DNA from 3 places in the Streptomyces chengbuensis genome. Region 1 is predicted to be linked to each of the others. Evidence: predicted binding sites of a transcription regulator. Region 1 holds the regulator's gene; each other region holds the start of a gene.
The links. The regulator HrcA, encoded in region 1, represses chaperone genes, less so after heat shock. The targets are predictions, from matches to a motif close to TTNGCACTCNGNNNNNCNGAGTGCNAA.
Positions count from the first base shown of each region.

Region 2: a site for HrcA is predicted at 1,132-1,158, ahead of groL (chaperonin GroEL). Genes of this name have one in related genera too.
Region 3: a site for HrcA is predicted at 1,063-1,089, ahead of groES (co-chaperone GroES). Genes of this name have one in related genera too.

Region 1 covers NZ_CP129137.1:2,556,023-2,558,287, forward strand. Annotated here, with positions in the region: gene dnaJ (molecular chaperone DnaJ) at 1-245, opposite strand, end outside; gene hrcA (heat-inducible transcriptional repressor HrcA) at 246-1,262, opposite strand; gene QRN89_RS11420 (MBL fold metallo-hydrolase) at 1,451-2,173, shown strand; gene QRN89_RS11425 (DUF3097 domain-containing protein) at 2,184-2,265, shown strand, end outside.
Region 2 covers NZ_CP129137.1:3,598,699-3,600,963, reverse strand. Annotated here, with positions in the region: gene QRN89_RS15870 (cold-shock protein) at 430-633, shown strand; gene groL (chaperonin GroEL) at 1,285-2,265, shown strand, end outside.
Region 3 covers NZ_CP129137.1:4,701,133-4,703,397, reverse strand. Annotated here, with positions in the region: gene groL (chaperonin GroEL) at 1-506, opposite strand, end outside; gene groES (co-chaperone GroES) at 607-915, opposite strand; gene QRN89_RS20970 (polysaccharide deacetylase family protein) at 1,225-2,265, opposite strand, start outside.

The DNA of each region.
Region 1 (2,265 bases):
AAGCCGCCCGCGCCACCGCCGCCGGCGGCGGACAGCGGGTCCCCGCCGAGGTCGTAGACCTGCTTCTTCTGCGGGTCCGACAGCACCTCGTACGCGGCGTTGATCTCCTTGAAGCGCTCCTGCGTCTTCGGGTCCGGATTCACGTCCGGGTGGAGCTCCCGCGCGAGCCGCCGGAAGGCCTTCTTGATCTCGTCCTGCGATGCGTCGCGGCGTACGCCCAGTACGGCGTAGTAGTCCGTGGCCACTTACGACTCCGCCAGGATCTGTCCGACGTAACGTGCCACTGCGCGTACCGCTCCCATCGTTCCGGGGTAGTCCATGCGGGTCGGTCCGACCACGCCGAGTTTGGCGACTGCCTCGTCGCCCGAACCGTAGCCGACCGCGACGACGGATGTGGAAGTGAGTCCCTCATGGAGGTTCTCGTGCCCGATCCGTACGGTCATGCCCGAGTCCTTGGCCTCACCGAGCAGCTTCAGCAGCACGACCTGCTCCTCCAGCGCCTCCAGCACGGGCCGGATGGTGAGGGGGAAGTCGTGCGCGAAACGCGTCAGATTGGCGGTGCCGCCGATCATCAGCCGTTCCTCGGTGTCCTCGACCAGTGTCTCGAGGAGGGTCGAGAGCACCGTCGAGACCGTGGCGCGGTCCTCCAGGTCGAAGGACTCCGGGAGATCCTGCACCAGTTGCGGCACGTCCGTGAACCGCCGTCCGACGACACGGCTGTTGAGCCGGGCCCGCAGATCTGCGAGCGAGGTGTCGGAGAACGGCGCGGGGCAGTCGACGTGCCGCTGCTCGACCCGCCCCGTGTCCGTGATCAGCACCAGCATCAGCCGTGCCGGGGCGAGCGCCAGCAGCTCCACGTGCCGCACGGTGGAGCGGGTCAGCGACGGGTACTGCACGACGGCGACCTGCCGGGTCAGCTGCGCCAGCAGCCGCACCGTACGGGCGACGACGTCGTCGAGGTCGACGGCGCCCTCGAGGAAGTTCTGGATCGCCCGGCGCTCGGGCGACGACAGCGGCTTGACCCCCGCGAGCCTGTCCACGAACAGGCGGTAGCCCTTGTCCGTGGGGATGCGGCCGGCACTGGTGTGGGGCTGGGCGATGTAGCCCTCCTCCTCCAGCACGGCCATGTCGTTGCGCACCGTCGCCGGCGAGACACCGAGCCGGTGCCGCTCGGTGAGCGCCTTGGAACCCACGGGCTCCTCGGTGCCCACGTAGTCCTGGACGATGGCGCGCAGCACCTCGAGTCTGCGTTCGCTGAGCATGGCGCACACCTCCAGCTGTGGTTCTTCGGCGGTCCTTCGGCCCTGTCTGGCACTCGGCCTCGCTGAGTGCCAGTTTTCCCCGGCCCAGTGTACGGCCGGGAGGTACGTCCCTAGCAAGGGCGGCCGGACACCCTACCCCGTCGCGACGAGCCATGACGCCGCTGGTCGCTCCGGGATAGCGTCGCCGTATGGACGTCCGTTGGGAAGACTTCGGCTGGGAGCGGCTCGCCGGCGGCGTCGGGCGGCGCCGCCTGCCCGTCTGGGACGCCACGGTGGGCCTGGTGGCCGGTGGGAGCGCGGTGCTCCTGTACGACACGGGCTCGACGCTCCGCGAGGGGGAGGAGCTCAGGACCCAGGCCGAGTCCCTCCTCGGCGGTCGGCGTGTGACGCATATCGCGCTCAGCCATCCCCATTTCGACCATGTCCTGGGGACGGCGGCGTTCCCGGGGGCCGAGGTGTACGGGGCGGTGGGCGTCGACAGCCTCCTGCTGCGGGACCGGGCCGTGCTGCGCGACGACGCGATCCGCCACGGAGTGCCGCCGGAGGACGCGGCGCGGGCCGCCGACGCCCTGGTCGTCCCTCGGCACGTCGTCTCGGGCGAGTGGACGCTCGACCTCGGCGGCCGCCAGGTGATGCTGGCGAACGTCGGCCCGGGTCACAGCCGTCACGACCTGGTGCTGCTGGTTCCCGGTGACCGCGAGATCGTCTTCTGCGGCGACCTGGTGGAGGAGTCGGGCGACCCGCAGGCCGGTCCGGACGCCCTCCCGTCCCGCTGGCCGGCGGCGCTGGACCGGCTGCTCGCCCTGGGCGGGGAGGACGCGGTGTACGTACCGGGGCACGGGGCGGCGGTGGACGCCGCTTTCGTACGCGCCCAACGCGATGAACTGGCCCGGCGGTTCGGGGTGTCGTAGCGTCTGACGGATGCGCAGCTACAGCCCCGATCTGACGCCCCCGTGGAAGCGGTCCGCTCCCGTGCCGGAGGTTCCCGCCGAGCCCGACCTGG
Region 2 (2,265 bases), 1.0 Mb from region 1:
GTCAGCAGTGGTGCCCCCTCCGCAAGCTCGGCGGAGGGGGCATTTCTGCATGGTTGAGCGCGATAGAGTTGGGGAAGCCCCCTCCGCTGCGTGTGCCAGGTGCATATGAGAATGCGTGCGCACACGACAAGAAACAGCCAAAGTGCTCGAGCGTGATGCGCAGTAAGTGCGCTTTGTCCGGCCCGACTTGCCCGGGAATGCTCGCATTTCCTCTTATTCATCCTTTCGGTCCTGCCCGGAATTCTCGTCCGATTGACCTGTTGCAGACGGCAGTTGGACAGATACATTCAGCCGCGGTCGACGCGTTCCGGCGCACATCCATGGGTCATCCGCATGCCCCTCCGGGTACCGGTGACACCGCTGGGTGAGGTCTGACCCGGGTCCGCGAAGTGCGGTCCTGTGCAAGGGCCAGTAATAGGGGAGTTAGGCATGGCTCAGGGCACCGTCAAGTGGTTCAACGCGGAGAAGGGGTATGGCTTCATCGCGGTCGACGGTGGTGCGGATGTTTTCGTCCACTACAGCGCGATCCAGATGGACGGATACCGCACCCTGGAGGAGGGTCAGCGAGTCGAGTTCGAGATCTCGCAGGGCCAGAAGGGGCCGCAGGCGGACATGGTCCGCGTAGCCGGCTGAGCGCCGACTGACTGCAGCAACGTGACGGAGGGTCCGTGCCAGGGGCGCGGACCCTCCGCCGTGTCCGGGGCCGGGCCACATGCCGCGGCCGGACCACCCGCCGCCGCGCGAGGGTCGTGCCTCCACCGCGGCGGGACCGGCGGCCGCCCTGCGCGGTCACGCCGGTCCCGCGTCCGGGTCGCACCTTCGTCGTGCGCGGTCGCACGGCGCTTCGCGTCCGGGTCGCACCTTCGTCGTGCGCGGTCGCACGGCGCTTCGCGTCCGGGTCGCACCTTCGTCGTGCGCGGTCGCGCCGCGCTTCGTACCCGGGTCGTACCCGCATCGCGCCCGGGTCGTATCGCGCCCGGGTCGTACCCGCATCGTGCGCGGTCACGCCGGTGCCGGGTCCGGGTCGCGTCTCTGTCGGGCCCGGGCCCGGGCGCGGCCGCCGGGTGCCGGCGGGGGCCCGAGTCGCGGTCGCGCCTTGCACTCGCCGGGTCCGAGTGCTAATCATTGGCGTTAGCACTCTACGAGTGAGAGTGACAACTAAGGACCGGGTCGGTGAGGTCCGCAGGCCGGGTGGGGCAAGGAACCACAAGGCGTGCAGGCCGTCCGTCGCGGGCACCAGCGCGGTCCGGAGCAATCCACCCCAGTCCGGGAGGACCACTTCACATGGCCAAGATCATCGCGTTCGACGAGGAGGCACGGCGCGGTCTCGAGCGCGGGATGAACCAGCTCGCCGACGCCGTCAAGGTCACCCTTGGCCCCAAGGGCCGGAACGTCGTCCTCGAGAAGAAGTGGGGCGCCCCCACGATCACCAACGACGGTGTCTCCATCGCCAAGGAGATCGAGCTCGAGGACCCGTACGAGAAGATCGGCGCCGAGCTGGTCAAGGAAGTCGCCAAGAAGACGGACGACGTCGCCGGTGACGGTACGACCACCGCGACCGTCCTCGCCCAGGCGCTCGTCCGCGAGGGCCTGCGCAACGTGGCGGCCGGCGCCAACCCGATGGCTCTGAAGCGCGGCATCGAGAAGGCCGTCGAGGCCGTCTCCGGTGCGCTGCTCGACCAGGCCAAGGAGGTCGAGACCAAGGAGCAGATCGCCTCCACCGCCTCCATCTCCGCCGCCGACACCCAGATCGGCGAGCTCATCGCCGAGGCGATGGACAAGGTCGGCAAGGAAGGCGTCATCACCGTCGAGGAGTCCCAGACCTTCGGTCTGGAGCTGGAGCTCACCGAGGGTATGCGCTTCGACAAGGGCTACATCTCGGCGTACTTCGCGACCGACATGGAGCGCATGGAGGCCGGCCTCGAGGACCCGTACATCCTCATCTTCAACGGCAAGGTCTCCTCGGTGAAGGACCTGCTGCCGCTGCTGGAGAAGGTCATGCAGTCGGGCAAGCCGCTGCTGATCATCGCCGAGGACGTCGAGGGCGAGGCCCTGTCGACCCTGGTCGTCAACAAGATCCGCGGCACCTTCAAGTCCGTCGCCGTCAAGGCCCCGGGCTTCGGCGACCGCCGCAAGGCCATGCTCGGCGACATCGCCATCCTCACCGGTGGCACGGTCATCTCCGAGGAGGTCGGCCTCAAGCTCGAGAACGCGGGCCTGGACCTCCTGGGCCGCGCTCGCAAGGTCGTCATCACCAAGGACGAG
Region 3 (2,265 bases), 2.1 Mb from region 1:
TTGCCGACCTTGTCCATCGCCTCGGCGATGAGCTCGCCGACCTGCTGGTCCTGGGCGGACAGCGCGGCGACGGCGGCGATGTCGGACTTCTCCTCGATCGGGCGCGCGGTGGCGATCAGCTCGTCGGAGACGGCCTTGACCGCGGCGTCGATGCCCTTCTTCAGGGCGGCCGGGGAGGCACCGGCGGCGACGTTGCGCAGTCCCTCGCGCACCAGCGCCTGGGCCAGCACGGTGGCGGTGGTGGTGCCGTCACCCGCGATGTCGTTGGTCTTCGTCGCCACCTCCTTCACCAGCTGGGCACCGAGGTTCTCGTACGGGTCCTCGATCTCGACCTCACGGGCGATCGTGACACCGTCGTTGGTGATGGTGGGGGCACCGAACTTCTTGTCGATCACGACGTTGCGGCCCTTGGGGCCGATCGTCACCTTGACCGTGTCGGCGAGCTTGTTGACGCCGCGCTCAAGGGCGCGACGGGCGTCCTCGTCGAACTTCAGGATCTTCGCCATGGAGCTTCTCAAGTCCTCTCAAAGCGAACCGCGCCCCTCGCCGCCCGGCTTCATCATCAGCGGGGGCCAGGGGCGCGGCTCTGAGCAAATCTGCGGTGAATTACTTCTCGACGATCGCGAGCACGTCGCGGGCCGAGAGGACGAGGTACTCCTCGCCGCTGTACTTCACCTCGGTGCCGCCGTACTTGCTGTAGAGCACGACATCGCCGGTCTTGACGTCGAGCGGCAGGCGCTCGCCGTTCTCGAAGCGGCCCGGGCCGACGGCCAGGACGACGCCCTCCTGGGGCTTCTCCTTGGCGGTGTCCGGAATGACCAGGCCAGAGGCGGTGGTCTGCTCGGCGTCGAGCGGCTGGACCACGATGCGGTCCTCGAGCGGCTTGATGGCAACCTTGGAGCTGGTGGTCGTCACGATCCGACCTCCCCCTTCGGAGATCTCACGGGGTTCATCTGTCTGAGGTGGCGACCAGGTGGATCCGTCGTCGCGGGTGCCGGACCTGCCCGTCGCTGTGTTGGCACTCTCCGGTGGGGAGTGCCAGAGCCGAGACTATGACCGGGATTAGCACTCGGTCAAGCGGAGTGCCAATCCACTGCGTGTTCGGCCGGTTCCCGCCGGGCCGTCCGGGGCGCTTCGCCGGGAGCGGCGGCGACGACGGGCCGCCGGGGACGACCGCGTCGGCGGCCGCCGCGGCCCGTCGCGCGCGGGCGGGCGGCCGGCGCCTCAGACGTAGTCCTCCAGCCTCGCCACCGCGTAGCCCTTCGCCGTGACGACCTTCATCACGTTGCGGATCATGTCCGGCATGCTGCCCTTCCACTCCGCCTTGCCGCGGAAGTGCGTGAGGATGATGTCGCCGGGGTGCAGGTCCCGGTCCCACTCGCGCCACTCCATGTGGTCCGGGAACGCCTCCGCCGCCCACAGCGGCACGGCCTTCACACCGCACGACTTGGCGGCGCGCAGCGTGTCCCGGTTGTAGCTGCCGTACGGCGGCCGGAAGAGGCGCGGCCGCTTGCCGAACCGCTTCTCGATCCTGGCCTGCTGCCCGCAGATCTCCGCCTTCTGCTTCGCGTACGACAGCGCCGGCAGATACGGGTGGGTGAGCGTGTGGTTGTGCAGGGAGACTCCGCGGTCCTGCATCCTCCCGAAGTAGCCGTAGTCGTCCCTCACGACGTAGTCGCTGAGGAAGGCGCTGTACGGGATCCGCAGCTCGCTCATCATCCGCAGCAGCTTCGGGTCCTTCTCCGCACCGTCGTCGATCGTCAGGAAGACGACCTTCTGCTTCGTGGGCACGGTGGTGAAGACGGGCGGCAGGCCCTTGGGGCGGTCGACCTCGAAGCCCTTGCGCGTGGTGATCCTCGGCTTCTCGTCGGGCGGCGGGGGCGGGGGCAGCGGGGTCTGCCGAAGGCCCCAGCGCCTGGCCGCGGCCGCCCGGGCGGCCTGGATCTTCTTCATCCGCTTCGCGTACGCGGCGAGCGCCTCGGCCGGTCCGGCGGCGGCCTTCTCGCCCGCCCGCTCCCGGTCCTCGCCGCGCTCACCCTTCGCCCGCTCGCCGCCCTCCTCGCCGGAGTCCTTCCGGGCGTCCTCGCGGCCCTTCTCCCGGCCCTCCTCCTTGCGGGACCCGGCGCCCCCGTCCGGCCGCTCGCCGTCCGCTCCGCCCTTCCGGTCCCCCCGCTCACCCCGTCCCGGCGACGCCGGCTCCTGGCCGTGTGCGGGAGCGGCGGCGGAGGCGCCCGTCTTCCCCGTGGCCTTCGGCGCGCCGCCGCC